Regions from separate parts of the Pantoea sp. X-Soil-OKNW-713 genome, predicted to be linked through region 1. Evidence: predicted binding sites of a transcription regulator. Region 1 holds the regulator's gene; each other region holds the start of a gene.
The links. The regulator LexA, encoded in region 1, represses DNA repair genes until DNA is damaged. The targets are predictions, from matches to a motif close to TNCTGTATGTACATACAGNA.
Positions count from the first base shown of each region.

Region 2: a site for LexA is predicted at 6,224-6,243, ahead of AC6I8R_RS08420 (metal-dependent hydrolase). Genes of this name have one in related genera too.
Region 3: a site for LexA is predicted at 4,659-4,678, ahead of metR (HTH-type transcriptional regulator MetR). Genes of this name have one in related genera too.
Region 4: a site for LexA is predicted at 2,053-2,072, ahead of dinB (DNA polymerase IV). Genes of this name have one in related genera too.

Region 1 covers NZ_AP035995.1:370,108-377,634, reverse strand. The annotation lists gene dinF (MATE family efflux transporter DinF) at 104-1,429, opposite strand; gene lexA (transcriptional repressor LexA) at 1,520-2,134, opposite strand; gene AC6I8R_RS01675 (diacylglycerol kinase) at 2,240-2,608, opposite strand; gene plsB (glycerol-3-phosphate 1-O-acyltransferase PlsB) at 2,734-5,157, shown strand; gene ubiA (4-hydroxybenzoate octaprenyltransferase) at 5,232-6,116, opposite strand; gene ubiC (chorismate lyase) at 6,128-6,640, opposite strand; gene AC6I8R_RS01655 (prolyl oligopeptidase family serine peptidase) at 6,789-7,527, shown strand, end outside.
Region 2 covers NZ_AP035995.1:1,818,461-1,825,987, forward strand. The annotation lists gene yddG (aromatic amino acid DMT transporter YddG) at 1-103, opposite strand, end outside; gene nadE (NAD(+) synthase) at 170-997, opposite strand; gene AC6I8R_RS08395 (multidrug effflux MFS transporter) at 1,115-2,305, opposite strand; gene AC6I8R_RS08400 (TetR/AcrR family transcriptional regulator) at 2,302-2,889, opposite strand; gene osmE (osmotically-inducible lipoprotein OsmE) at 3,083-3,418, shown strand; gene AC6I8R_RS08410 (DUF6515 family protein) at 3,472-3,843, opposite strand; gene AC6I8R_RS08415 (L-cystine transporter) at 4,072-5,463, opposite strand; gene AC6I8R_RS08420 (metal-dependent hydrolase) at 5,616-6,206, opposite strand; gene kduD (2-dehydro-3-deoxy-D-gluconate 5-dehydrogenase KduD) at 6,339-7,100, opposite strand; gene kduI (5-dehydro-4-deoxy-D-glucuronate isomerase) at 7,118-7,527, opposite strand, start outside.
Region 3 covers NZ_AP035995.1:226,407-233,933, reverse strand. The annotation lists gene AC6I8R_RS01055 (tetratricopeptide repeat protein) at 1-244, opposite strand, end outside; gene udp (uridine phosphorylase) at 320-1,081, opposite strand; gene AC6I8R_RS01045 (dienelactone hydrolase family protein) at 1,383-2,219, shown strand; gene metE (5-methyltetrahydropteroyltriglutamate--homocysteine S-methyltransferase) at 2,263-4,533, opposite strand; gene metR (HTH-type transcriptional regulator MetR) at 4,711-5,643, shown strand; gene AC6I8R_RS01030 (YehS family protein) at 5,697-6,176, shown strand; gene AC6I8R_RS01025 (carboxylate/amino acid/amine transporter) at 6,173-7,039, opposite strand; gene yigL (sugar/pyridoxal phosphate phosphatase YigL) at 7,216-7,527, opposite strand, start outside.
Region 4 covers NZ_AP035995.1:973,208-980,734, forward strand. The annotation lists gene lpcA (D-sedoheptulose 7-phosphate isomerase) at 1-304, shown strand, start outside; gene AC6I8R_RS04365 (class II glutamine amidotransferase) at 357-1,124, shown strand; gene dpaA (peptidoglycan meso-diaminopimelic acid protein amidase) at 1,095-1,841, opposite strand; gene dinB (DNA polymerase IV) at 2,085-3,140, shown strand; gene AC6I8R_RS04380 (sugar ABC transporter substrate-binding protein) at 3,265-4,335, opposite strand; gene AC6I8R_RS04385 (ABC transporter permease) at 4,363-5,361, opposite strand; gene AC6I8R_RS04390 (sugar ABC transporter ATP-binding protein) at 5,358-6,863, opposite strand; gene pepD (beta-Ala-His dipeptidase) at 7,124-7,527, opposite strand, start outside.

The sequences.
Region 1 (7,527 bases):
CCAACATAAAGCGCTACTCATTCGCGCTGATAAGGATAATTATAGTAGACATTGCGGAATGGTTAGCACACTTACGGATTATTCTGTATTCAAAGCATCATAGTTAACTGTTTGCGAACCAGCTGTCATGACGCCAGTGACGACGCCAGACCCACCAGAGTGTTATTCCACGCACGGCCAGAAACACCGTCACCGCCAGCCACAATCCATGATTACCTAACCAGGGAAGCGTCAGTAATGACAGGCCATAACCGAGCGCCGCCAGCGCCATGCTGTTACGCATTTCCCGGCCGCGCGTTGCCCCAATAAACATGCCATCCAACAGGTAGCACCACACGCCCACTAACGGCATCACCACCTGCCATAGCAGATAGCGATCGGCCGCATCGCGTAATGCTTCCAGTGAAGTCAGCAGGGCCACGATATGGGTGCCAAATAACGCATAAATCGCCGCAAACAGCAGCGCGACCAACCCCGCCTGACGGCAGGCAGCATGCCAGATGAGCAATAGCCGACTGCGATCTTTGGCACCGACGGCTTCACCAGAACACGCTTCAACCGCATAAGCAAAGCCATCCTGTGCATACGCGGTGAAAGTCAGAAACATCAACAGCACCGCATTGACCGCTACCACATCCGGGCCAATACGTGCACCGAGTATCGTCAGGGAAGCAAAGCAGATTTGTAGCAGGAAGGAGCGCAGCATAATGTCGCGATTGAGGCGAAACAGACGAGCAGCATCACCGCGCCAACTCTCCCGCAGCATCGCCAAATCAATTCCGCGCAGCTTCAATACACGCGCCACCATCCATAATCCGACGGCAAGGGTCGTATATTCAGCCAGTGCCGTTGCTGCTGCGGCACCTGCTACGCCCCAATGCAGCCCCAATACAAACGCCAGATCCAACAGGATATTGACCAAATTCCCCACCACCAGTAGCACCACTGGCGCACGCGCATATTGCACCCCCAACAACCAACCGAGGATAACCAGGTTTGCCAGCGTGGCGGGAGCGCTCAGCCAGCGAATCTGAATGAACAATTGCGCCTGCTGTTGGACCTCCTGGCTGCCACCCATCAGCACCGCTGCCAGATTACTGACTGGCGTGCGCAGCAAAATAAACAGCACACCGGCCACCAGGGCAATGAGTAAAGGCTGGGTAAGCGCCCGAGCCAGTGCCTTTTTGTTGCCAGCACCAAATGCCTGAGCAGTCAGCCCGGTGGTGCTCATACGTAAAAACAGCAGCAACATAAAGATGAAACTGGTCGCCGTGGTGCCAACCGCCACACCGCCGAGATAAATGGGGCTATCGAGATGACCAATGACAGCGGTATCAACCACGCCAAGTAGCGGAACAGTGATATTGGAGAGAATCATAGGCAGCGCCAGCCGCCAGAGTGCTTTGTCAGAGGAGGAAAACAGCTGCATCAGCCCGTCCCGGTTTGCTGCACTACCGTCTTGTCAGAGAATAAAACCACGGCAGCACAGAAGGCTGCCGTAGCGGGGGGAATCAAGGTATCAGAGCCACTCGCCGTTGCGCACAATACCTACCGCCAGCCCTTCGACCGTCAGGGATTGTTCGCGGGTATCGACAACAATCGGCTGGAAGTCGCTGTTTTCCGGCAGCAATTGCACAATTGCGCCCTGCTTTTTCCAGCGCTTCACCGTGACTTCGTCATCGATACGTGCGACGACAACCTGGCCGTTACGCACTTCCTGTGTTTTGTGTACCGCCAGCAGATCGCCATCCATAATGCCGATATCTTTCATCGACATGCCGCTGACACGCAGCAGGAAATCAGCGCTGGGTTTGAACAGGTTAGCATCGACCTGGTAGTGCGCTTCAATGTGCTCCTGCGCCAGCAAAGGTTCACCCGCAGCGACACGGCCAACCAATGGCAGCCCCTCACTGGCTTCTTCTTCCATTAATAAACGAATGCCGCGCGAAGCGCCGGAAACGATCTCAATAACACCTTTACGCGCTAATGCTTTCAGGTGTTCTTCTGCCGCATTAGGTGAGCGGAAGCCCAGCTGCGAAGCAATTTCCGCACGCGTTGGCGGCATGCCCGTCTGGTTAATATGGTCGCGAATCAGATCATAGACCTGTTGCTGCCTGCTGGTTAACGCTTTCATCCCGCCCCCTGGTTGTTTATACAGTCGCTGTGAGTATATACAGGTATTGGTGAAATGGAAACCAAAACTGAGGGAAAAATCAGCGAGTTGATGAATCCGGAATCCTTATCGCAAATGTGACCAAAGCAGCGCGATCCAGACAAACAGCGCCAGTAAAATAGCCAGCAACACGGCGGCCGATCCCATGTCTTTCGCGCGTCCAGCCAGCGGATGGCGTTCCTGACCAATGCGGTCGACCACGGCTTCAATGGCGCTATTCAGGATCTCCACAATGACCACCAGCACCACGGAACCAATCATGAGTACGCGGGAAATAGCATCAACATCCAGCCAGCACGCCACTATAATTGCCACTAATGCGGCAATGGCTTCCTGGCGAAACGCTGCTTCATGTGTCCAGGCAGCGCGCAATCCCTGCCAGGAATAACCGGCTGCTTTCACTATCCTGAGAAAACCGGTGACGTTATTTGCCATGTCGTTGAACCCTTTACTCGTTTTGACGTCAATGTCTGGGCAGCCGGAGTGGTGCAGCCACAGATTTTCGCGGCGCATTCTGGTATGCTTGCCGCGCTTTGCTAACAAGAGGCTTGAAGTTGTCTATGTCAGGTTGGCGTAAACTTTATTATAAATTATTGAATTTACCACTCTCCATTTTGGTAAAGAGTAAGGCTATTCCCGCCGATCCCGTGTCCGAGCATGGACTGGATCCGACGCGGCCTATCCTGTATGTACTGCCTTATGACTCCAAGGCCGATCTCCTCACACTGCGTTCGCAGTGTCTGAAACACGATCTGCCCGATCCGCTCGCACCGCTGGAAATTGACGGCTCATTGTTGCCGCGACATGTGTTTATCCACGATGGACCGCGTGTTTTCCCGTATTTCGTGCCGAATCTGGAGTCCGTAAAGCTGTTTCATGACTACCTTGATCTGCACCGCAGCAACCCGGAACTGGATGTACAGATGCTGCCAGTATCGGTGATGTTTGGACGTGCACCAGGACGTGAAGTTCAGGGGGAATCCACCCCTCACCTGCGTATTCTGAACGGTGTGCAGAAATTCTTCGCCATTCTCTGGCATGGTCGCGATAGCTTTGTGCGCTTTTCGCCGACCGTTTCACTGCGCCAGATGGCGACCGAACACGGTACGGATAAGTCGATAGCCCAGAAACTGGCACGCGTGGCACGGATCCACTTTGCCCGCCAGCGTCTGGCTGCGATTGGCCCGCGCTTGCCCGCCCGTCAGGATCTGTTTAATAAGCTGCTGCAATCGAAAGCGATTGAAAAAGCGGTGGAAGATGAGGCGCGCAGCAAAAAGATTTCCCATGAGAAAGCACAGCAAAACGCCGTCGAATTGATGGAAGAGATTGCTGCCGACTTCTCGTATGAAGCTATCCGCGTCACCGATCGCGTGATGGGTTGGATGTGGAGTCGTCTCTATCAGGGGATCAACGTGAATGGTGGCGAGCGTGTGCGCCAGTTGGCACAGGATGGACATGAGATCGTTTATGTCCCCTGCCATCGTAGCCACATGGATTACTTGCTGCTTTCCTACGTTCTCTACCATCAGGGACTGGTGCCGCCGCACATCGCCGCAGGTATCAACCTGAATTTCTGGCCCGCCGGGCCGATTTTCCGTCGCCTTGGCGCGTTCTTTATTCGCCGTACCTTCAAGGGCAACAAGCTTTACTCTACGGTCTTCCGTGAATATCTGGGCGAGTTGTTTAATCGCGGCTATTCGGTTGAATACTTTGTGGAAGGCGGGCGCTCACGTACTGGCCGCTTGCTGGAACCAAAAACCGGCACGCTGTCGATGACGTTGCAGGCATTGCTGCGCGGCGGTAGCCGTCCTATCACCTTCGTGCCGATTTATATTGGCTACGAACATGTGATGGAAGTCGGCACCTATGCCAAAGAACTGCGTGGTGCAGCGAAAGAGAAAGAAGGCTTTATGCAGATGGTGCGCGGCCTGCGTAAGCTGCGCAATCTTGGCCAGGGTTATGTGAACTTCGGTGAACCCCTGCCGCTGGTGAACTATCTGAACAAACATGTGCCGGAATGGCGCGAGGCGATTGATCCGATCGAACCTCAGCGTCAGACGTGGATGAACCCCGCAGTGAATGACATCGCCAACCGCCTGATGGTGCGGATTAACGATGCGGGTGCCGCCAATGCCATGAACCTGTGCGTCACCGCGCTACTGGCTTCTCGTCAGCGTTCGCTGACCCGCGAGCAGCTCATTGAGCAACTGGAGTGCTACACCCAATTGCTGCGCAATGTGCCCTACTCACCGGAAGCCACGGTGCCGAATCTCAGCGCTGAAGCCCTGCTGGATCACGCGATGGGCATGAATAAGTTCGAGACTGAGCAGGATAATATCGGTGACATCATCATCCTGCCGCGTGAACAGGCGGTGTTGATGACCTACTATCGCAACAACATTCAACACATGCTGGTGATGCCGTCGCTGATTGCCGCGATTGTGCAGCAGCATCGTGAAATCAGTGAAGCTGAATTGTTGCGTCAGGTCGCGTTGGTCTATCCGATGCTGAAGAGTGAACTGTTCCTGCGCTGGAGCAACAATGAGTTGCCTGAGCTGATTCAATCGCTGTGTAACGAGATGGCGCGTCAGGGTCTGATCACGCAACAAAACGGTCAGGTACAAATGACCACCGCGCGCTATCGCACGCTACAGCTACTGGCGGCGGGTATCCGTGAAACGCTCCAGCGTTTTGCCATCACCTTCTCGATTCTCAGTGCGAAACCCACTATCAGCCGTGGCACGCTGGAAAAAGAGAGCCGTACACTGGCACAGCGTTTGTCGGTGCTGCACGGCATCAATGCCCCTGAGTTCTTTGATAAAGCGGTGTTCACCGCGCTGGTGCTGACCCTGCGCGATGAAGGCTATATCAGCGACGGTGGCGATGCCGATCCAGAGCAGACACAGGCCATGTGGCAAATGCTGGCCGAGTTGGTGACCAGCGATGTGCGTCTGACCATCGAGAGTGCAGTGGCTCACGATTAAGGTGCTAATGAAAAAGCCGTCATCCACTGGATGACGGCTTTTTTACTTCAACAATCGCACGAAAAATCGCGCTGCTACAGCAAATCGATAAACGGCTGAGTATTCAACAGAATACCGATAAACAGCACCAGACCAACGTAGTTGTTATTCAGGAATGCCTGGAAGCAGGGTTCGCGCTCGCGTTGAGCAATCAACTTCTGCTGATGGACAAACAAGCCTGCCGCTAACAGCAGCGACCAGTAAAACGCGCCATTCAGATTCAGCAGCAGCCCCACCAGCACCATCAGACCCAGCGTTGCCAGCTGCAACAAGCCGATGATCAACTTGTCATAGCGACCAAACAGAATGGCCGTCGATTTCACGCCTATCTTTAAATCATCGTCCCGATCCACCATGGCGTATTGTGTATCGTACGCGACCGTCCAGCACAGGTTGGCAATAAACACCAGCCAGCAGACTAAAGGTAAGGACTCACTAACTGCCGCCCAACCCATGGGAATGGCCCAGCCAAAAGCTGCGCCCAGCACCACCTGTGGCAGATGGGTATAACGCTTCATGAAGGGGTAAACCCAGGCCAGCGCCAGCCCCACCACTGACAACATAATCGTCATGCGATTCATGGTCAGCACCAGCAAAAACGCCAGCAGCGCTAAGCCCACAAACAGCAGCTTCGCTTCTTTTTCCGTCACCAGCCCACTCGCCAGCGGGCGTGCAGCGGTACGTTTCACATGTCCATCGACTTTACGGTCGGCGTAGTCATTAATGACGCAACCCGCAGCACGCATCACAATGACACCCAACACAAACACCAGCAGCACCGGGAGTGGAGGAATCGCCATGCCGGATAACCACAGCGCCCACAGCGTTGGCCACAGCAGCAGCAGCGTGCCAATCGGTTTATCAATGCGCATCAGGCGGCTGTAGGCCTGTAATTTATTTATTCCCAGGGTCTTTTGCACAATCCTTATCCTTAATCCAGCGCGCGATAAAGTGGCGACGCCGGTAAAAACAGTTCAGTTAACAACAGCGGTTTGCCGGAGAGGCGTAAACGGGAACGCCGTCCCCACAACGCACCGACCTGACCCGGATCGATAAAATCTCGCGTCAGGGTAGAGTCGGCAAACAGATAGCGCCCGAGTGGGCGTGTACCAAGCTGCTGTAGCATCTGCTCAGGGCCATTAAGCGTGCTTTCCGGCACCAGGGTGCGGCCAGCCAGCCAGGGCACACCATCGCCGCATAACAAAATTTCTCGCAGCCAGAAGCGCTGATCTGCGGGTAGCAAATCCCCTTCCTCTTGCAGTTCACCGGCATCAATAAAGGCTTCACGTACCAGTTGCACCGTGACTTGCTGGCAATGCTGCTCAAAGCGTCGTGTCATCGAGTCTTCTTCCATTAGCCAGTCGAGCAAGGGTGCGGTTAGCAGCGGGGAAGAAGCAGGCAGCCAGTGTAGCGCGCGCAATTGCGCCAGCGCATCCTGAGACATAAAAACTCTCCACAGAAAAAAGTGCGCCCAGTGTAACGCACCACCGCCGCAGCGCGAATAACGAAGCGTTGCCGGAAATGCGTTGTAAGTTAATTCAATGCAAAACCGCTATGCTTGCTTCAGTTCACCAGGCTACTAAGGAGATGTCATGACGCCAGAACAACATCAGGATCTGTTAAACGCACTGGAGCAACCCCTAAACGACCAGGCACTCAGCTGGGTCGCCACACAAAACAGCCTTACCACTGCTCAATTCGCTCAGGGCAGCCGTTTCCAACAGGCCCAGCAAGCGACGCTGCATTGGCTGAATGACAAGTCCAACATTCCCTGGGTTACCCACTATCGCGAGAGCCTGTATAACTTCTGGCAGGATGAGGAACATCCGCGCGGTATCTGGCGGCGTACTAACGCGGTCTCCTATCAGAGCGCCGAACCCGAGTGGGAAACCGTGCTGGATTTGGATCAACTCAACCAGCAGGAAAACAGCCACTGGAGTTTTCATGGCGCCCAGCCACTCTACCCCGACTACGCGCGTGCGCTGATTTACCTCTCCAGCGGCGGCGATGCCTGTGAGATACGCGAGTTTGATCTGGTCAGTAAGACCTTTATCAACGACGGCTTTTTTCTCCCTGTCAGCAAAAGCCGGGTGAGTTGGGTAGATGAAAACACCCTTTTACTCAGCCTGGATGCGGGGGGCGAAACCTTGACCTCTTCCGGCTATCCACGCTGTGTCCGGCGCTGGCAGCGCGGCACGTCCCCTGAATCCGCCCCGTTGATTTACGCAGGTGAGGTCAACGATCTCTCGGTTTCTGCCTGGCGTATTCATACTCCGGGTTATGAGAAAGAGTTGGTGTATCGCGGGATCGATTTTTACCGTCATCAAACCT
Region 2 (7,527 bases), 1.4 Mb from region 1:
CGCCAAAGGCTTCACTGACGCTGCGCATCAGACCAACGGTAGTGCTCCAGAGTAAAATCGCGCTTAAACCGATCAGGGTGGCGCGCGGCAAATGTGCAGGCATATAAAAGTGTTCAGAAAAGGCAAAGAAAGGCGTCTTCCGTCCCTAACTGGAAAACGCCGGATGGGGTTATTTTTTCCAGAAATCGTCGAACACGGTAATCGGTGGGCGACGTTTATGCTCGGTTTTCAGATACCAACCTTCAATGATTTTGGCAGCAGACGCATCAATGGTTTTGCCTTCCAGATAAGCATCAATCAGTTGATAGGTCACGCCGAGAGCCACTTCATCCTGTAATCCTGGACGATTATCTTCAAGGTCAGCCGTCGGATGCTTCAGGTAAAGATGCTCCGGACAGCCCAGCAGTTTCAGCAACTGTTTGCCCTGGCCTTTGTTGAGGCGGAAAATCGGGTTGATGTCAGTGCCGCCATCGCCATATTTGGTGAAGAAACCGGTGACCGCTTCGGCAGCATGGTCAGTACCCACCACCACCCCTTTGGTCATCCCGGCGATGCTGTACTGAGCTTTCATGCGCTCGCGCGCTTTTTCGTTGCCGCGAATATAGTCAGACAGGGTGATGCCTGCGTCCTGTAAGGCGCGCTCACTTGCCAGCACCGCTTCTTTAATGTTGACCACCAGCGACCGATCCGGTTGGATAAACGCCAGCGCATCCTGACAATCCTGCTCATCGGCTTGCACGCCATAAGGCAGACGCACGGCAATGAAGGTGTAGTCGTTATCACCGGTCTCTTCGCGCAGTTCACGAATGGCGGTTTGTGACAGGATGCCGGTCAGTGTGGAATCCTGACCACCGCTGATACCCAGTACCAGGGTCTTAATCCCCGGATTGGTTTTCAGGTAGGACTTCAAAAAATCAACGCTGACGCGAACTTCTTGCTGGGGATCGATGACGGGTTTAACACCAAGGGCTTCAATGATTTCCTGCTGCAGTGACATGAACCTCTCCTCAAGTCAGTTGCCGGACGGCACAATGCGAATCATTTCCTAAAGCTAACGCGGCTGGCCCAAAACAACAAGCCGTATGGCTTGTTGTTCGGGTTATTTGCTGGCAAATCAGGCGCTTTTTGGCTTCTGAGCCAATACCAGGAACATCACAATCGCCAACATAAAACAGCCAAAAATCGTGCCAGTCATACTCAGTAGCGAGGTGCCACCGAGACCAGTGAGCGGTACGCTGATGGCCCCCAGGGTGAACATGGTGACGCCAATCACTGCTGAGGCGCTGCCTGCGCGGTGGCCCTGGCTCTGCATGGCCAGTGATGAGGCGGTGGTGGCGATAACACCGTTGCTGGCGATGGTGAAGAACAGCGCCAGCAGAATCACCGGCAGCGATGCACCGAGGATGCCCGCGAGTAACAGACAGGCGGAGGCGACAAAGGCCAGCAGCAGGCCACCTTTCAGTACCCGGTATTCTCCCCAACGTCGGCACAGGCGGGCGCTGGTCTGAGAAGCAATAATCAGACCGAATCCGTTGGCGGCAAAGCAGAAGCTAAAGGCCTGCGGAGACAAACCGTAGATCTGTTGCAGGACAAACGGTGATGAACCGATGTAAGCGAGCATCCCCGCCATCATAAAACCCTGCGTCAAACAGAAGCCCATAAACGAACGATGGGTAAATACCTCACCCAGCGCGGCCCAGGCGGAGAAAATGGAACCCCGGTTGCGTTTTGCTTCGGGCAAAGTTTCATGCAGTTTCCAGCGCGTCAGCAGGATGAGCAAAATGGCCACCGCTCCCAGCACCATAAAAATGCCACGCCAGTTCAGCACAGTTAGCATAAAACCGCCGAGAACCGGGGCGGCGATCGGGGCCAGACCATTGACCAACATCAACAAGGCAAAAAAGCGCGTCAGTTCATAGCCACTGTACATATCACGCGCGACGGCACGCGACAGCACGGCGCCACCACCCCCCGCCAGGCCTTCAAACAGACGGGCCACCAGCAGCTGATTTATATCTTGCGCCACGGCACAACCGATTGAGGCGACAAACAGCAGCAGCAGTGAGACGCGTAAAGGACGCAGGCGACCAAATTTGTCGCTCAACGGACCGAACAGCAGTTGGCCGGCACCAAGGCCTACCAGTGTCGCGGTGAGGCTTAACTGGGCAGTGGCGGTTTCGGTGTGCAGGTCCTGTGCCAGTTCAGGCAGGGCGGGCAGGTAGAGATCGATACAGAGCGGCCCAAGGGCAGCGAGCAGGCCAAGGGTTATGGCATAAACCAGACGGTTAGAAGGTGCAGGTGTCATTTATCCTCTGTCTTTATTAGGTGTGAAATCAGGTTCTGATAAAGGTGTTGCAGGGTCACCGCTGACGCTTTCTGTGGCGTCAGGCGGCGCAGGGCCGTACCGTCAAACAACACGGCCAGTACTTCGACACAGGCGTCCACCTGTTCGTCGCTCAGTTCAGGATGACTGGCGCGGATCTTGTGACGGGCCTGGCTGAACATGCGGGCATCCGCCGCTTCGAGCATTGCCGCGACGCGTGGATTACGACCGGCTTCGGCGGCGACATCCAGCATCAATAATTCATCTTCCGGGTTCAGACTCTCCCGCCAGGCAAGCGTGGTGGCGATTTGATCGCTGTCGACCCGATCGCGCATTGCGGCAACGCGACCATCGACAATACGTTTCACCATCTCTTCAATGATGGCGTCCTTACTGGGGAAGTACCGGTAGATTTGCCCCACGCTGAGATTGGCGGCGCACGCCAGCCGCGCCATGCTGGCAGCATGGAACCCCTCCCGACGAAAACATTCGCGCGCAGCACGGATGATTTCATCCTGGCGCAGGCGGTGGCGTTCATCTTTATTATTTTCTCGTTGTCTGGTCATAACCGCCCTGAAAATAGTTTTGAGAGTGCTCATTCTCATTTAGCGATTATACGGAGCCTGCCAAAGGAACACAGGCACTTTTACGTAATCCTGACGCTTCGGAACAAACCGAATATGCTGCCATAAAATTGATTAATCTGGATTTCTGTTCCAGGCTTAGCGTTACATGGACACAGTAATGAGGAACAACAAGATGAATAAAGTGCTGGGATGTATCGCTGCTGCGTTAACGCTGGCAGCACTCTCTGGTTGTACGGCTTACGATCGCGCAGAGAGCTTCGTGACCAAACCTGTGGTGAAGGATGTGAAGAAAGGAATGACCCGTGATCAGGTGCGTCAGATTGCCGGGGCACCGTCTACTGAGATCACTATGGTGCATGCGCGCGGCACCTGCCAGACTTATGTGCTGGGTGAGCGCGATGGTAAACTCCAGACTTACTTCGTCAGCTATAACGACACGGGACATGTGATGAACTACGGCTTCCAGAGCTGTAAAGAGTACGATACCGACCCGCAAGCGACGCAGTAAAGGTTGCAGAATAGCAAACGGCCCGTCAGTGACGGGCCGTTTTTGTTTGTGGCTTACAAGCCGTAGGGGCGTGGCACTTCGTTATAGCTGCCGTTGATATCGCGCTGATAGTAATGACCATCCTGCACGTAATAACGCTTGCCGTTGAAGTCGAGCACACGCATACCGGCTACCGGCTCTGACTGCGGTGGCTGCACCACAACGTAGGTATCGCCCTGACGCTGATAGTAGCTGCCATTCAACAGATAGTAGGTCAGGCCGCCAATCAACACCGCTGTCGCGGCATCGGGTAAGAAACGTAATGGACCTGGTCCACCCCAGTGCGGTCCAGGACCTGGGCCGGGTCCCCACGGACCTGGGTGGGCAAGGGCGATGGCTGGTGTTAATAAGGTTAACGCCAGCACGGAGGCGATAACTTTTTTCATCGGTAGTTCTCCTGCTATGACTGGTAGCAGGATTGGCTTTTCACCGGCAAAACACAAGCGGAAAGTGGCTGATTTTTCCACTATTTACCATGCTTAACACTTTCCTGACGGTAGCGCCATGATTGTCAGAGATTGAGGAGAGGAACGCGTAGCGGCGCGATGTATCGCGCGGATTTCGGGTGTGGAACCCCGCACGATACATCGTGCCGCTACGGGATGTGCAGGTAATTAACGATGCGCCAGTTCGGCGTGGTCGTCGCTCTCCAGCACTTTTTTGTCGGTCAGGCCAAGCCAGCGGCTGGTCAGGGAGCCAGCGGTCATTGCGCCATTGACGTTGAGCGCGGTGCGGCCCATATCAATCAACGGTTCGATGGAGATCAACAGCGCGACCAGCGTTACCGGCAGGCCCATCGCGGGCAGCACGATCAAGGCGGCAAAGGTGGCACCGCCGCCCACACCGGCCACACCGGCTGAGCTGAGGGTGACGATCCCTACCAGGGTGGCAATCCACAGCGGGTCAAACGGGTTGATCCCGACAGTCGGCGCAACCATCACCGCCAGCATGGTCGGATACAGACCGGCACAACCATTCTGTCCAATGGTGGCACCAAAGGAGGCAGAGAAGCTGGCGATGGATTCCGGCACACCAAGGCGACGCGTCTGGGTTTCAACGTTCAGCGGGATACTGGCGGCGCTGGAACGGCTGGTAAAAGCAAAGGTAATCACCGGCCACACTTTGCGGAAGAAACGCAGCGGATTGATGCCGTTGAAAGAGAGCAGCAGCGCGTGCACGCCAAACATAATCGCCAGGCCCAGATAAGAGGCCACAACAAAGCCACCGAGCTTAATGATGTCCTGAAGGTTAGAACCCGCGACTACTTTGGTCATCAGGGCCAGCACACCGTAGGGTGTCAGCTTCATGATCAAACGAACCAGTTTCATCACCCAGGATTGCAGGGTGTCGATTGCCACCAGCACACGTTCGCCTTTTGCTTTGTCATCTTTCAGCAACTGCAACGCCGCCACGCCAAGAAACGCGGCGAAAATCACCACGCTGATGATCGAGGTCGGGCTAGCGCCGGTGAGATCGGCAAACGGATTTTTAGGGATAAAGGAGAGCAGCAGTTGTGGCACGGTCAGATCGGCCACTTTTCCGATGTAGTTGCTCTGAATCGCGTTCAGGCGCGCGGTTTCCTGCGCACCTTGCACCAGGCCATCTGCGGTTAAACCAAACAGGCCAGTGACCATCACGCCTACCAGCGCTGAAATCGCCGTAGTAAACAACAACACGCCGATGGTCAGTACGCTGATTTTGCCCAGTGAAGAGGCATTGTGCAGGCGAGCCACCGCGCTGAGGATGGAAGCGAAGACCAGCGGCATCACGATCATCTGCAACAATTGCACGTAACCGTTGCCGACAATGTTGAACCAGCCAATCGAGGCTTTGACCACCGGGCTGTTCTCACCGTAAATGGCTTGCAGCGCCAGACCAAACAATACGCCGAACACCAGGCCAGTTAATACGCGTTTTGACAGGCTCCAGCGCGCGTTGCCAATGCGTGCTAATAACACCAGCAACGCGGCGAACACCACGAGATTAATAATCAGGGGAAAATCCATGCTCTACTCCAGAGATTTGCCGCGCCTCTGCATGTTCAGGCGCGGAATACAGGGTGATTCCTGAAAGGAATCCGCGCATGTTAACAGTTCATAAATGGGCAGGCTTATATCCAAATGGAATTGATTATAACTTTATCCTGATTTTTGTCTGATTAGCGCGCAGTTTGACTGTTTATTAAACGACCTACGCCATTTTGTAAGGTATTGAACAACTGTTCAGGCCAGCCGTTTGCACCAAAAGACGGCAAGCCAGGTGGGAACCACAGCGCGTAGCCGACCAGTGCGAGGCAAAGGGCGCGCTCCAGTTGGTTGCCTTTTTGGCTGTTCAGCAGTGGCAGGCGAAAGCGCCAGCGGCAGGGCCACAGCAGGGGAACGCCAGCGGGTGTCAGCATATCGGCGACAATATGGCTGAGATAGCCCAGGGTCAAGCCCTGCAATACATCCGCAGGGATGGGCCAACTGGCGGGGACATTAATCTGAAACAGCCACAAGCTTACTGCCACCGCCAGCAGGCTGTGGGTAAAACCGCGATGACCAAAGGCGCGAGCGATGGGCTGGGAAAGCCACTTCAGACGTTGTCCCAGCACCGATTTGGGATGATCAATATCCGGCAGCAAACAGGTCAGCAGTGCAGCCGGCACCAGATGCCACCAGTCGGCACTGGCCATTACCGGCGTGAGCTCCGCGCGCTTGGCAAAAATAGCACTGGCAATGGCGAAAATGATGTGGCCTTCGGCCGTCATGATAAAACCTGGCTGCAAACTGTCGATGCATCCAGTATAGGGATTTATCCAGTGAATGAGAATATGTGACGCTGTAACCAGGCGTGAATTTAAGACGATACCCGCGTCAGAATGACGCGGGAAAAGAGCAGCTTAGCGCGCCAGCCAACCGCCATCCACCGCTAGCGTATAGCCGTGAACGTAATCCGATGCACTGGAAGCGAGGAACACCACAGGCCCCATCATGTCGTTCGGTGCGCCCCAACGTCCGGCCGGGATACGGGCGAGGATCTCTTCACTGCGCGACTCATCATCACGGATTTGTTGCGTGTTGTTCGTCGCCATGTAACCGGGGGCAATGGCGTTGACATTGATGCCGTGCTTCGCCCATTCATTGGCCATCAGCCGCGTCAGCCCCATGACGGCGCTTTTCGATGCGGTATAGGAGGGCACGCGAATTCCGCCCTGGAAAGAGAGCATCGAGGCGATGTTGATGATCTTGCCGCCATTCCCCTGAGCGATAAACTGTCGCGCCACCTGTTGAGAGAGGAAAAACAGGCTCTTGGTGTTGATATTCATCACATCGTCCCAGTCTTTTTCGCTAAAGTTCAGCGCATCCTCACGCCGGATAATCCCTGCGTTATTGACCAGAATATCAATGCGTCCCGCCAGTGCGACCGCCTGTTCCACCACCTGTGGCACGATGGAGGGGTGGCTCAGATCGGCCTGAATCGGCCAGAAACGGCGTCCCAGAGCTTCAACTTTGGCGGCGGTATCATCCGGTCCGGCGCGGTTGACACCAATAATATCGCAGCCCGCCTGTGCCAGGCCGATCGCCATCCCCTGACCGAGACCAGTGTTACAACCGGTGACCAGCGCGATTTTTCCTTCAAGATGAAAAGCGTTCAGAATCATTATCTTCTCCTCAGGCACTAGCGCAGAGCGCTGACGCTGACGTGGTCCATGTCATCAAACACCTGATTTTCACCCACCATGCCCCAGATAAAGGTATAGCGTTGGGTGCCAACACCGGCATGGATTGACCAGCTTGGCGAAATCACTGCCTGTTCGTTATGTACCAACAGATGGCGGGTTTCCTGCGGCTGCCCCATCATATGAAACACCGCGCTGTCCTCAGCCATATCAAAATAGAAATAGACCTCCATGCGGCGTTCATGGGTGTGGCACGGCATGGTGTTCCACAAATTGCCGTCGTCAAGACGCGTCAGACCCATGGTCAGCTGGCAGGTTGGCAGTACATCCGGCACGATAAATTTGTTGATGGTGCGGCGATTAGAGGTGGCGGCATCACCGAGGGTGGCTTTCACGGCATCCTCAAGGG
Region 3 (7,527 bases), 140 kb from region 1:
TCAGGTAGGTTTTGTAGGACTTGTTGTAATCACCGGTGCGCATCAAAGTCAGCGCGTAGTCACTTAACACCTGCATGTTATGTGGCATCACACGCAGCACGTCTTCACAGCAGCGGCGGGCGGCGGGATAATCCGCCACCGCCATCGCCTGACGGAAGCGCGCGGCCGCACCTTCGACACGGGATTGCATCGCTGCCGGGTTGGTCATAAAGGCCGGACGTTGAACAGCAACAGTTTTGCGCATAAAAGACTCTCAGTAATCCGCTGAACTTGCGCGCATCCTTAACGGGCAGCGAACCTTAGCCCGCTGCCGGGCGCGCTACATTAACCGGCGCGCAGCTTCAACGACAATTTTCACCGCATCGCTTTCGGTTTGTTTCATGGTCGCCGCATCCGGGATCTCCTTCTGCGTACGGTTCACGATGACACCCGCCACCATACCGGCTCGCAGCCCCTGGCTGGCGCACATGGTTAACAGTGTAGCGGATTCCATCTCATAGTTGAGGACACCCATCTGCTGCCACTCTTTCATGGAACCCTGGAAGCGGCTGACCACGCGCCCGGAAAAAGTGTCGTAACGTTCCTGGCCGGGATAGAAGGTATCTGACGACGCGGTGATGCCGATATGGGTTTTTGCGCCACAGGCTTCCGCCGCCGCCACCAGCGCCGTGGTGCAGGTGAAATCGGCTACTGCCGGGAACTCCATCGGTGCGAAATGCAGGCTGGCACCGTCCAGGCGTACTGACGCAGTGGTGACCAACACGTCACCGACATTGATGCCCGGCTGAATCGCGCCGGTGGTGCCCACGCGCAGGAAGGTGCGGACGCCGAGTTGCGCCAGTTCTTCGACCGCAATTGAGGTGGACGGCCCGCCGATGCCGGTGGAGCACACCACCACCGGTTTGCCCTCCAGTTCAGCCAGATAAGTGGTGAATTCACGGTGCGACGCCAGATGTTGCGGGTTGTCCATTAACGCCGCAATTTTCTTCACGCGCTCCGGGTCACCGGGAACGATGGCCAGTGTGGCTCCTTTCAGGCTGGCTTTGGTGATGCCAAGGTGGAAAACGTCAGACTGGGCCATAACAGACTCCTGGTAGATATAGGGATATGCGCGCCACTTTACGTCAGCAGACGCGATAAATATGTGAGTAATTTCACTATAAATAATGAAAGTTACATTAACAGAAAATATTTTCGTGATTTAAGTCACACATCAGCGGTCTGCCATTCTGAATTGCTACATCCGGTGCTGTGTAAGTTCAGTCGGCGGTGTTAATAGAGAAGAAGAATTCATGCGTATCCCCTCTGAAACCTACACCCGCCCGGCCTCTACGGCCAGGCTATAGTTACGTGATTGCGCACTTGCCAGCATGGAGAGAACAATGAAAACCGAAGACAATATGGCACAAAAATCTGCAACGGGTGGCTTTGCTCCCGCCGTCCAACCGACCGCCAGCAGCACTATCCTTACCCACAGCGAGGCAATCCATGCCGGAGAAACCTCGGTTCCGAGCCAGGGGGAAAATCTGCCCGCGTTTTATGCCCGCCCGAAAGAGTATCAAGGGACGTTGCCGGTGGTGTTGGTAGTCCAGGAAATTTTTGGCGTGCATGAGCATATCCGGGATATCTGCCGCCGTCTGGCGCTGGAGGGTTATCTGGCGGTGGCACCGGAACTCTATTTCCGCGAGGGCGATCCGAGCGAATACACCGATATCCCAACCCTGTTCAAAGAGTTGGTAAGCAAAGTGCCGGACTCACAGGTGTTATCCGACCTCGACCATGTCGCCAATTGGGCCGCCCGCAACGGCGGCGATATTCGGCGTATGGGGATTACCGGTTTCTGCTGGGGCGGCCGCATAAGCTGGCTGTTTGCCGCGCACAATCCGCAGGTGCGTGCGGCGGTCGCCTGGTATGGTCGTCTGGTGGGTGATAAGACGCTCAAGCAGCAGAAGCACCCGATTGATATTGCGGTTGATCTGAATGCCCCGGTGCTGGGCCTGTACGGTGGTCAGGATGAGGGGATTCCGCTGGAGAGCGTTGAGCAGATGCGCCAGGCGCTGCACGCCGCCAATGCCAAAGCGGAGATTGTGGTTTATCCCGAAGCGGGTCATGCCTTCAACGCTGATTACCGTCCGAGCTATCATGCGGAATCCGCAAAAGATGGCTGGACGCGCATGCTGGCGTGGTTCCAACAGTATGGCGTCACGCCTGACGCGTAATAAAAAAGGGGCGCTTGCGCGCCCCAAAGTGTCAACACAACATTCAGGCTGTTTCACCGCGCAGGTGCTTCGCCGCGATAACCATATTCGCCAGTGCCTGACGAGTTTCTGTCCAACCTCGGGTTTTCAGACCGCAGTCCGGATTCACCCACAGACGTTGCTCCGGGATACTCAGCGCGGCTTTACGCAGCAAATCCTCCATCCATTCAACACTCGGTACGTTCGGTGAGTGGATGTCATACACACCTGGGCCGATTTCATTTGGGTATTCAAACTCTTTAAACGCATCCAGCAGGTCCATGTCGGAACGTGAGGTTTCGATGGTGATCACGTCGGCATCCAGGGCGGCAATCGAGTCCATGATGTCGTTGAACTCGCAATAACACATATGGGTGTGGATCTGGGTGTCATCCTGCGCCACAGCGGCGTTGAGACGGAACGCATCCACCGCCCAGGTGAGGTACGCCGCCCAGTCAGATTGATGCAGCGGCAGGCCTTCACGCAGCGCCGGTTCGTCAATCTGGATAATGCCGATACCGGCTTTTTCCAGATCGGCCACTTCGTCGCGCAGTGCCAGCGCAATCTGTTTAGCAATGGTTTCACGGCTGACATCTTCGCGCGGGAACGACCAGCACAGGATGGTGACCGGACCGGTAAGCATACCTTTGACCGGTTTGTCGGTCAGCGACTGCGCATATTTCGCCCACTCCACGGTGATAGCTGCCGGGCGGCTGACATCACCGATGATCACTGGCGGTTTGACGCAGCGTGAACCGTAGCTCTGTACCCAACCGTTCTGGGTAAAGATGAAGCCATCGAGATTTTCCCCGAAGTATTCGACCATGTCGTTACGCTCTGCTTCGCCGTGCACCAGCACGTCCAGACCGAGGCGTTCCTGCTCGACAATCGCCTGTTTGATGTGTTCAGCGATGCCGGTACGGTAGTGGCCGCCATCAATGTTGCCTTTTTTAAAGTCGAGGCGCAGGCCGCGAATTTCTGTGGTCTGGGGAAATGAACCAATGGTGGTGGTTGGCCATGCGGGCAGATTGAAGCGGTTACGTTGCGCTTTGGCGCGTTCACGGTAAGCGCTGTGACGCTCAGTATCTGCGGCCTGAATATTGGCCAAACGCTGCGCCACGGCGGCATTGTGCACCCGGCTGGAGTGGGCACGGGCTCGGATTGGCGCGCTCCAGGCTTCCAGTGACTGGGCATCATTGTTATTCAATGCCTTGCTCAACAATGCCAGCTCTGCGCATTTTTGCAGGGCGAAGGCGAACCAGCTTTTGACTTCATCATCCAGGCGGGTTTCCACGCTCAGGTCGATCGGGCTGTGCAGCAGGGAGCAAGAGGAGCCAATCCACAGTTGCGGGCGTTGCCCCACCAGCGGTTGCAGGCGCTCAAACCAGCGGCTGAGATCAGCACGCCAGACGTTGCGACCGTTGATCACCCCGACCGACAGCAGCCATTCGGCAGGCAGTTGTTGGTGGAGTTGTTGAATATCGTCTTTGCCGTGCACCAGGTCAACGTGCAGGCCCTGCACCGGCAGCGCTTTGATCACTGCCAGGTTTTGACCGATGCTGTCGAAGTAGGTGGTCAGCAGCAGTTTGGTTGCCCCCTGTAGCGCGTCATAAGCGGGTTGAAACGCCGCGCGCCACGCCGCTGGCAGTTCCAGCGACAGTGCCGGTTCATCAATCTGCACCCATTCGATACCGCGTTTTTTCAGTTCAGCCAGCACCTGTTGGTAGACCGGCAGGATCGCTGGCAGCAATGACAGGCGGTCAAACTGTTCACCCTTCACTTTACCCAACCACAGGTAAGTCACCGGACCGAGCAGCACAGGTTTGACGTTGTGACCGAGCGCTAGCGCTTCGTCCACTTCGTCCAGCAATTGGGTCCAGGTCAGTTTGAACTGCTGCCCACGGGTGAATTCCGGCACCATGTAGTGATAGTTGGTGTTGAACCATTTGGTCATCTCCGCGGCAGCCGCTGGTTCACCGGTCGGAGCACGGCCACGGCCCAGGCGGAACAGGGTATCGAGATCGACTGAACCCGCTTTATTCTGATGACGTGCCGGTACGTTGCCCAGCAGCAGGCTGGTGGTCAGTACGTGATCGTACCAGGCGAAGTCGCCCACGGGCAGCAGGTCCACACCCGCATCTTTCTGTTGTTGCCAGTGGCGCGCGCGCAGTTCACGGCCCACAGCCAGCAGCTCTTCCTGTGAACTGTTACCTGCCCAGTAGCTTTCCTGAGCTTTTTTCAATTCACGACGCAAACCGACGCGAGGGAAACCGAGTGTGTGGTTCAGAATGGTCATTTGTTGTTCTCCAGGTATTCTTAACTGTGCAGCACGCGCTTCAAATCAGGGCCAACATAGACTGGTCACCACGCTTGCTGGAGATGTTTAGCCGTCCAGATGTTTACACCGCTATATTCTGCGGGTACTGTATGTTCCTCAAGCGCAAATTGTTCAATCTCGATGTGAAGGATTCTCATGATCGAACTCAAACACCTGCGAACGCTGCAAGCGTTAAGGAATACCGGTTCGCTGGCTGCCGCCGCTGCCCAGCTTCATCAAACGCAATCGGCGTTGTCTCATCAGTTCAGCGATCTGGAGCAACGGCTGGGCTTTCGCCTGTTTGTGCGTAAGAGCCAGCCGCTACGCTTTACGCCACAGGGGGAGATCCTGTTACAACTGGCTGAGCAGATCCTGCCGCAGATTCAGCAAGCCTTGCAGGCTTGTCATGAGCCGCATCAAACCACGCTGCGTATTGCGATTGAGTGTCACAGTTGCATTCAATGGCTGACGCCTGCGTTAAATAATTTCCGTCAGAGTTGGCCCCAGGTAGTGATGGATTTTAAATCTGGCGTGACCTTTGACCCACAACCAGCCTTGCAACAGGGTGAGCTGGATGTGGTGCTGACCTCGGATATTCTGCCGCGCAGCGGTTTGTTCTATTCGCCGATGTTCGATTTTGAGGTGCGTCTGGTGATGGCCCCGGATCATCGACTGGCAAACGTTGAGCACATTTCACCGGAAGATTTGGCAGATGAAGTGCTGATGATTTACCCGGTGCAGCGTCAGCGTCTCGATATCTGGCGAAACTTCCTGCAACCGGCAGGCATCAGCCCAGCCCTGAAGAGTGTCGATAATACCCTGTTGTTGATTCAGATGGTGTCAGCCGGTATGGGCATTGCAGCGTTACCACATTGGGTAGTGGAGAGTTTTGAACAACAGGGTTTGGTGGTGACGAAAACGTTGGGGGATGGGTTGTGGAGCCGTTTGTATGCGGCGATGCGCGATGGTGAGCAGCGTCAGCCGGTGCTGGAGGCGTTTGTGCGCTTTGCCCGTCAGCATGCCTGCGAACATTTGCCTTTTGTACGTGATGCTGCGCGCCCGGGTTCGTTACAGCCCCTGTCTTCCTGAGTTAGCCTGCTCTATAATGCGCCGCCTTAACCCGCGACCAGGAGATTTTCACCATGACTAATAACGATGTGCTGCGCAGTGTGCGCTATATGCTGGACCTGAGCGACAGCAAAGTGGTGGAGATTTTTGCTCTGGCAGGCAGCGATGTGCCGCTGGAAGATGTTCAGGCATGGCTGAAGAAGGACGATGACGCTGCATATCGTCCTTGCCCGGACGTGCTGATGGGGTATTTCCTTAACGGTTTAATTTTCCATCGTCGTGGTAAAAGCGAAGATGCGCCTGCGCCGTCGATTGAGCGCCGGATGAATAACAACATTTTCCTGAAAAAACTGCGCATCGCGTTTGCCCTGAAGACCACGGATATCCCCGAGGTGTTGCTGAAGGCGAACTTTAAAGTTTCTCAGGCGGAGATTGGCGCGATTTTCCGTAACCCGGATCATAAAAACTATCGCGAGTGCGGTGACCAGATTCTGCGTAACTTTTTGAAGGGGTTGACGCTGGTGCAGCGTCCAACCCCCGTCAAAAAGGCTTAATGGCTGGTGGTGGTTTTTCCCAACACCCAGCGTTTATGAACGTAAAGTGACGCAAAAATCACGATGGCTCCAGCGATAAAGCTGGGCCAGTGCGGTTTTTCCTGCCAGATCGCCAGGTTCACCAGCAAGCCAGCCGGAACGTGCATATTGTTCATAATCCCCAGCGTCCCCGCATCCACCTGGGTCGCGCCGTAGTTCCACATAAAGTATCCCAGGCCAGACGCCGCAACGCCGAGCCACACCAGAATGCCCCATTGCAGCGAAGTGGTCGGCAGTTTGTTGGGATTACCCCACAGGCTCCAGGCAATCACCGCAATAATCACCGCGCCGAGGTAGAACCAGGAAAAGGCGGTGTGCTGCGGCATCGGACGTGTTTCCTGCAAACGCTTGTAACCTACCATGCCGATGGCAAAGCAGATATTCGCCGCCTGCACCAGCAGCAGGCCAAACCAGAAATGATCGCTGACTTTGTCGTAACGGATAATCGCCGCGCCAATCACCGCCAGCATGGCGCTAAAGGCATAGCCGATGCGCAGTGGACGCCGACTGAGCAAATCATAAATCAAAGTGACATACAGCGGTGTCATCACAGTGAACAGCAGGAATTCGGTGACGCTCAGATAGAGATAGGCTTCGAAACTCAGCAGGTACATGACACCCAGTTGCAGCATTCCCACCAGCATATACAGCAAGATGGTTGAAGCGCGATAGCCACGCCAGCGCAGGAAGGGCAGGAACACAATGGCTGCCAGCGCCAGGCGCATCAGCACCGAGAACCAGGAATCCACCTGACCCGCCAGATATTCCCCGATTAAACTAAAGGAAAAAGCCCACAGAATGGTGGTAACGATCAATAACAGCACGGTAACGATCCCAAAATGAACAGTGCCGCTAGTGTAAACAAACTGTCGCTGCCTCGTTGAATTATCTGGTTTACAATCGGATAAAACACAAGCACCCGTAGCGGCGCGATTATCGCGCGGGTTTTTCCTGCAACGCACACGAAATTGCGCGATAAATCGCGCCGCTACGGGTCAGGTTATGCCAGGAACAATTTACGCAGCGTCTGCGGCACAGCGTCTTCGGCATTGCTGCCAATCACTTCCAGCGCAGGCAAGGTATCTTTCAGGCGCTGATGGGCATTACGCATGATGCAGCCCTTACCGGCCATGCTGAGCATCTCGACATCGTTCATGCCATCACCAAACGCGATGCACTCTTTCAATGAATAGCCGAGCTGTTTTGCCACCGCTTCCAGCGCATGTCCCTTGGAGACACCCCCCGCCATCACTTCGAGACAGGTCGGCAGCGAGAAGCTGACGTTGACCCGATCGCCCCAACGCGCCTCAAT
Region 4 (7,527 bases), 600 kb from region 1:
CAATGATTTTGGTTACGATTACGTGTTTTCTCGCTATATCGAAGCGGTGGGCCGTGCGGGGGACGTGCTGCTGGGTATTTCCACCTCTGGCAACTCCGCCAACATCATCAAAGCGGTGGAAGCCGCACGCGCGCAGGGCATGAAAGTGATCACCCTGACCGGTAAAGACGGTGGCAAGATGGCAGGAACGGCGGATATCGAAATCCGTGTGCCGCATTTTGGCTACGCTGACCGCATCCAGGAGATTCACATTAAAGTGATCCATATCCTGATGCTGCTGATTGAAAAAGAGATGGTGAAGTAAGTCGTGGCTTCTCCTCCCACGTCAGTGGGAGGATTTTACTAAGGCGGTAGCTATGTGCGAATTGCTCGGGATGAGCGCCAATGTCCCCACGGATATCTGTTTCAGTTTTACCGGTCTGGTACAGCGTGGCGGCGGAACCGGGCCGCACAAAGATGGCTGGGGCATTACCTTTTACGAAGATAAAGGGTGCCGCACCTTTAAAGATCCGCTGCCGAGCTTTAACTCGCCGATTGCCCGTCTGGTACAGGAATACCCGATCAAGTCACATTCGGTGGTGGCCCATATCCGCCAGGCGAATCGTGGCGAAGTGTCGCTGGAAAACACCCATCCCTTTACTCGCGAGCTGTGGGGCCGTAACTGGACCTATGCGCACAACGGCCAGCTGAAAGGGTATCGTCAGCTTGATACCGGCCATTTCCGTCCGGTTGGCGAGACGGACAGTGAAAAAGCGTTTTGCTGGATCCTGCACAAACTCACCACGCGTTATCCGCGTACGCCGGGTAACTGGCCTGCGGTGTTCCGCTATATCGCCGAGCTGGCGGCGGAACTGCGGCAGAAAGGGGTGTTTAATATGCTGTTGTCGGACGGACGTTATCTGATGGCGTTCTGTTCCACCAATCTGTTTTGGATCACCCGCCGTGCGCCCTTTGGTAAAGCGAAGTTGCTTGATCAGGATGTGGAAATTGATTTTCAGCAGCAGACCACCCCACAGGATGTGGTGACGGTGATTGCAACGCAGCCGCTAACGGGAAATGAAACCTGGCACCGGATAGTGCCAGGCGAATGGGTATTATTTTGCCTGGGAGAGCGCCAGGAATGATTTTGATGCAGCGTCTGGCGCGGTCATCACCGCCGGACTGCTGTTCACCGCATACTGGCCGGTGGCGGTCACGTTGACCGTCGGCGGCTGATGGTACTTCTCAAAGTACGCATAACCCGGCTGCAACTGACGCCAGAAGCTGGCGTAAGTGGAGTAGCGATGACGCTGCATATTGCTGTCGGTCATACGGAACGGGAAGATGCTCAGGGCGATCTCTTGCTGGCCGTTACGCAGCGCCGCGTTCACATAGGTATAAATCTCGTCCATGTAGGCGTTGGTCATGGCATAGCAGCCAATTGACTTACAGTCGCCGTGAATCATCAGATATTTGCCGCTGTAACCATTATCACGGTCAAATTGATTCGGGAAGCCGGTATTGATGGCGCGATAATAGTGGCTATCCGGTTTTAACTGATTCAGCTTGACGCTATAAAATCCTTCCGGACTTTTAAAATCGCCCTCACGGCGTTTGGGTCCCAAACCGCCAGAGAAATTACAAATGCGGTAGCTATCCAGCAGACGATATTCATTACCGATCTTGCCGTACAGTTCCAGCGTGCGTTCTTCCTTGAAGATCTGAATATAAACCGGCGTGCCAAGTAATTGTTTTTTTAGTTCTTTACTGACCGGAGCCTGTGGGTTAACTGGCTCTGGCGTCATTGCCCAGCTAAGGACCGGCATAACAATCATCGCAAGGAATAATGCGATTCTGCCCATTCTGTGTGTACCTTGAAGTGAAGAAAAACTCTGACGCATAACGTCTCTGTATTGCATTATCGGAAATATCCGCTACCGCAGCGCAACATTAACATTGTCTGGCGTTTAATCAAGCCGGTGGCTGAGAAAATAGCCATTTCTCAATGGGATTACGGCCATAAATTTGTAAACTTTAATGCTGGCAGCGACAAATATTGCTGATATCTCTCGATGCTGTATACTTATCCAGTATTCGGAGGGGGTATGCGTAAGATCATTCATGTCGATATGGACTGCTTCTTCGCGGCAGTTGAAATGCGCGACGATCCCTCTTTGCGTGATATCCCCATCGCCATTGGTGGCAGCCGGGTACAGCGTGGCGTCATCAGTACCGCCAACTATCCGGCACGCGAGTATGGCGTCCGTAGCGCGATGCCTACCGCGATGGCGTTAAAGCTCTGCCCACATCTGCGTCTGCTGCCCGGACGTTTCGAAGCCTACAAAGAAGCCTCGCGCCAGATCCGCACGATCTTTGCCCGGTATACTTCCCTGATTGAGCCGCTTTCGCTGGATGAAGCTTACCTTGATGTGACTGACAGTCCACATTGTCAGGGGTCTGCTACTTTGATGGCGCAGGCGATCCGCGCCGACATCTGGCGGGAAACGCAGCTCACCGCATCAGCAGGTATCGCGCCAATTAAGTTTCTCGCCAAAATCGCGTCGGATTTGAACAAGCCCAACGGCCAGTTCGTCATTACGCCGCAGGCGATGCCGGATTTTTTGCTGACGCTGCCGCTGAGCAAAATTCCGGGCGTTGGCAAAGTGTCGGCGAAAAAACTGGAGGAGATGGGGCTTCTGACCTGTGGCGATGTGCAGCAAACCGACCTGGCGCGTCTGCTCAAACGCTTCGGCAAATTTGGCCGGGTGTTGTGGGAGCGCAGCCACGGCGTTGATGAGCGTGGCGTGGTGGTGGAGCGGGAACGCAAATCTCTCGGCGTTGAACGCACCCTGATGGAAGATATTCATCGCTGGGAGCAGTGCCTGGAGATTATTGATTATCTGTACGAGGAGCTGGATCGTCGTTTGACGCGGATTCGCCCGGATAAACTGATCGCCCGTCAGGGGGTGAAGCTGAAGTTTAATGATTTCCAGCTGACGACCCAGGAGCATGTCTGGCCGGTGCTGAATAAAGAGGACATGATCGCCGTGGCGCGTAAAACCTGGGACGAACGCCGTGCCGGACGGGGCGTCAGGCTGGTGGGATTGCATGTCACGCTGGTGAATCCACAGTTGGAACGGCAGTTGTTGCTGGGGTTGTAGTGAGGTGCGGGCTAATACCCTCACCCCGGCCCTCTCCCATGAGGGAGATGTGCCACAGGCTCGATCAGTCCCCTCTCCCGCTTGCGGGAGAGGGTTAGGGTGAGGGTGAGGGTGAGGGCAAAAATTATTTCTTGCCGTACTTCGCTTCCAGCGTGGCGAACCACGGAGCGACGAAATCGCTGTTTTCGCCCCAGCCCGGAATAATTTTGTTCAGCGACGCCACATTCACTGCACCTTGCTGGCTGTTCAGCTGCTGCTGCGAAATTGCCGACGCTTTAAACTCGTAGCTGGCAGGGGTGGCTTCACCGGCGATTTTATTCGCCACCAGGCGCATATTCACCGCACCGATGGTTTTTGGATCAACCGCTACCGTCTGCACCCACGGGCTGTTCTTCTCGTGCATCAGTTGCAGGTCCTGGTTGGAGACATCAATGCTGTAAAGCTTGATCTCGGTACGACCATTCTCCTGCAACGCCTTGTAAGCCCCCTGGCTGAAGGCATCCCACGAACCCCAGATGGCATCAATCTTCCCTTTCGGGTACTTGGCCAGAATCGCGCCAATTTTGTTGGCGGTGTCGCCCTGAACGTCAGAAGAAACGGCACCAATCGACTCCAGCTGATGAATGCCTGGATTCTCTTTCAGCAGTTTTTCATACACCACCTGGCGGCGATCCATCGCCGGGAAGCCACCGACCCACAGCTTGACGATATTCGCTTTACCGTTGAAATCTTTGACCATCTGGCCGAGTGACTCTTGCGCCAGTGACGCATCATTTTGCGCCGTCACCGTCACACCGTTCACCGGGGTATCCACCGGGGTATCGAACACCGACAGTTTAATTCCGGCATCGGCGATACGCTTCACCAGCGCGGTGGAGTAGGGTTCTTTACCGTGAGACAGGATGATGCCGTCATACTTCTGGCTGATGGCCTGGCTGACGAAATCCTGGAAGCGAGCGTCATCACCGTTGCTCAGAAAGGTGCTGACTTTAAAGCCCAACTGGCGGCCCTGCTGAATCGCACCGGCGACAAACTGGGTGGTGTTATCGTCAGAACCGAGGTTACGAATAATTGCGATACGCACCGGTCCCTGATGATTAGCGATGGCGGCAGGTACCGGCACCACGGTGTCGGCAAAGGCGGCGCTGGCATTCAGCAGGCTTACGGCCAGCAGCGAAAGGGTGATTTTTTTCATGTTGTTCTCTTTCTCAAGGGAAGCGCCTTAGCGGCGCTGGATATAGGTAATCGCCAGGGCCAGAGCCAGCACCAGGCCTTTAATAATGTCCATCGCGTAGTAAGGCACGGAAAGCATCACCAGCCCGTTTTGCAGCACGCCGAGGATCACCGCACCCACCAGGGTGCCGAGCGCGTTAGGTTTGCCGGAACCGGCCAGCGAGAAGCCAATCCACGCCGCCGCCACCGCATCCATCAGATAGCCGCCACCGGCATTCACCTGTGAGGAGCCAATACGCGATGCCAGCAAGATGCCGCCCAGACCTGCCAGCAGTGAGGCGATCACATAAGCCAGCACGCGATAGCGGGTGGTGCGAATGCCGGAGAGACGCGCCGCTTCCGGGTTGCCGCCAAGGGCATACATACGGCGGCCATGTTTGGTCAGCGACAACGCCAGTTGGGCGACCACGGTCACTACCAGCATAATAATGACGATGGTTGGTACCTGGCCGAGCAGGTTAAAACCTGCCGGAATGGCCCCTTCCGCCATGTCGCCGTTTGGCATCACCATATTCTCGGTAATTGAGCCGCCAAAGCTGTAGGTCATTGCCACGCCCTGAATCACGAACAGGGTGGCAAGGGTCGCCAGCATGTCGGGAATGCGCAGCACCACAATCAGGAAGCTGTTAAACAGGCCCACAAGGGTGCACAGCAGCAGGGTGATAATGATCGCCTCGGTGGTGCCAAAGCCGTACCAGACGAACAGCGAAATCACCAGCGCGTTTGCTAACGACGCGGTGGAGCCAACCGACAAGTCAAAGCCGCCGATGGTCAGCGAGATTGACACGCCAATCGCAATCACCGTCACAATGGCGATCGAGCGCAGAATGTTGATGATATTGGTGGGTTCAAGGAAGCTGTCTGACGCGAGGCCAAAGGCAGCGATCAGGATCACCACCGTCAGCAACATGCCCCATTTATAGAGAAAATCAAACAGTTGATGGCGCAGAGAAGGCTGCGGGTTCAGGATTATTTCTTTGCTGCTCACGCAGGGGTTCCTCCGGTGGAATAAAGCAAAAGCGTCTCTTCTGTGGCCTCACGTCCCTCCATTTCTGCCACAATGCGCCCATCCCAGAGCACACAAATACGGTCACACAGGCCCACCAGTTCGGAAAACTCACCCGAAGCGTAGATGATGCCTTTGCCTTCCCGCGCTAAACCGTCGATCAGGCTGAACAGATCGGTTTTCGCCTTGATATCGACACCTTTAGTCGGTTCATCAAAAATCAGCACGTCAGCGTTATTGCGCAGCCATTTGCCGATCGCCACTTTCTGCTGGTTACCGCCGGACAGGCGGCGCAGCGTCTGCGCCGGACCAGTGGTACGCACGTTGAGGCGGTTAATCACCTCTTCCGCCCAGCGCCAGGCCTGGCGATGACCAAACAGGCTCCAGCGCGAGAAACTGTTATCGGCGCTGATGCTCAGGTTCATCGCCACCGACTCATCAATAAAGATGCCTTCTTTACGCCGTTCTTCCGGCACCAGCGCCATGCGATTTTCCACCGAATCGTGCGGGGAACGCGGCTGCCACGGCTTACCATGTAACTCGCCTTTGCTGACGCGGCTTTTGCTGGCACCAAATAATGCTTTGCACAGCTCGGTTTTCCCGGCACCGGCCAGACCGGCGATCCCCAGGATCTCCCCTTTATGCAGACGTAGCGAGATATCCTGCAACAACTGGTCGTCGTGCAGACCTTCCACCGACAGCAGCAGCGGTTGCGACTGACGTTCACGACGTGGCGGGTAGACATCGGTCAGCTGGTGGCCGAGCATCTTCTCGACGATTTGTTCACCGCTGAGTGCGGCCATCGGTGCGGTTTCGATTAACCGTCCGTCACGCAGCACCGTCAGCTGGTCGCAAATCGCTTTCAGTTCATGGATACGGTGGGAAATAAACACCACGCCAATGCCGTTGCCCTGTAAACGGCGTACCACGTTAAACAGACGCTCGCTTTCATGCTGGTCAAGCGGCGCGGTGGGTTCATCCAGAATCAGGAAGCGGCAGTGGTGGGAGAGGGCGCGTGCCAGTAAAATCTGCTGCTTCTCCGCCAGCGAGCAGCGTTCCACCAGGCGTTTGACATCAATGTTCACTTCCAGCTGCTCCAGCAGCGCACGCGCCTGGCGACGGATCTCGCCCCAGCGATAACCGTGGCCGGGTTCTGCCAGCTGATCAAGCAGGATGTTTTCCGCCACGCTGAGCTGTGGCACCAGCGCCACATCCACTTCCTGCTGGACCAGATGAATACCCAGTTTTTTGGCATCGCGCGGTGAGCGAATGGTGACGGGAGCACCGTCGAGCAGGATTTCGCCGTGATAATGGCTGTGGGCACCGGCCAGCACCGCCATCAGTGTTGATTTCCCCGCGCCATTCGCGCCGGTCAGCGCATGCACCGAGCCACCGTCGGTGGTGAAATCCACCTCGGTTAGCGCGGCAAAACCGCCAAAAGCGATGGAGATATTACGCATCTCCAGGCGGTTAATCGCACTCATGGACAGGGCCTTTAATAAAGAGAATTGGGCGCATTTTTTCCTGAACATCCAGGCTCGGCAACAAACGAAAGCGCATAAGCTAGCACAAAATCTTATTAGCCATCCAGACATCTGGGCGTAACGGCGGCTAAAACTGGCTGTAACCAAAGCGACTGGTGAAAGAGGGAGGTGATGTGAGGGATTTGTAGCGAATTATGCTGGGGTTGTTAACAGGCATAAAAAAACCAGGCCGGAGCCTGGTTAGTCACTTTACGAAATAGTTACACTTTTTCTGGCACAACGTTCAGCAAAGAGGTCAGCAGCTGCCAGTACAAACCGACGCTGGCGATGTGAACCTGCTCATCCGGGGAGTGCGGGCCAGTGATGGTCGGTCCGATGGAGACCATATCCATATTTGGATACGGTTTCTTGAACAGACCACACTCCAGACCGGCGTGGATCACCTGGATATTCGGCGTTTTGCTAAACAGCGCTTCGTAGGTTTTACGCGTCAGCGCCATGATCGGCGAATCGGCATCCGGCTGCCAGCCTGGGTAACCGCCTTTCGGTGCGGTTTTGGCACCCGCCAGCTCACCCAGCGAGGTCAGCACTTCAACCACGTAATCTTTACCGGTATCGATCAGCGAACGGATCAGACAGATGATTTCTGCGTTGTCCTGGTCCA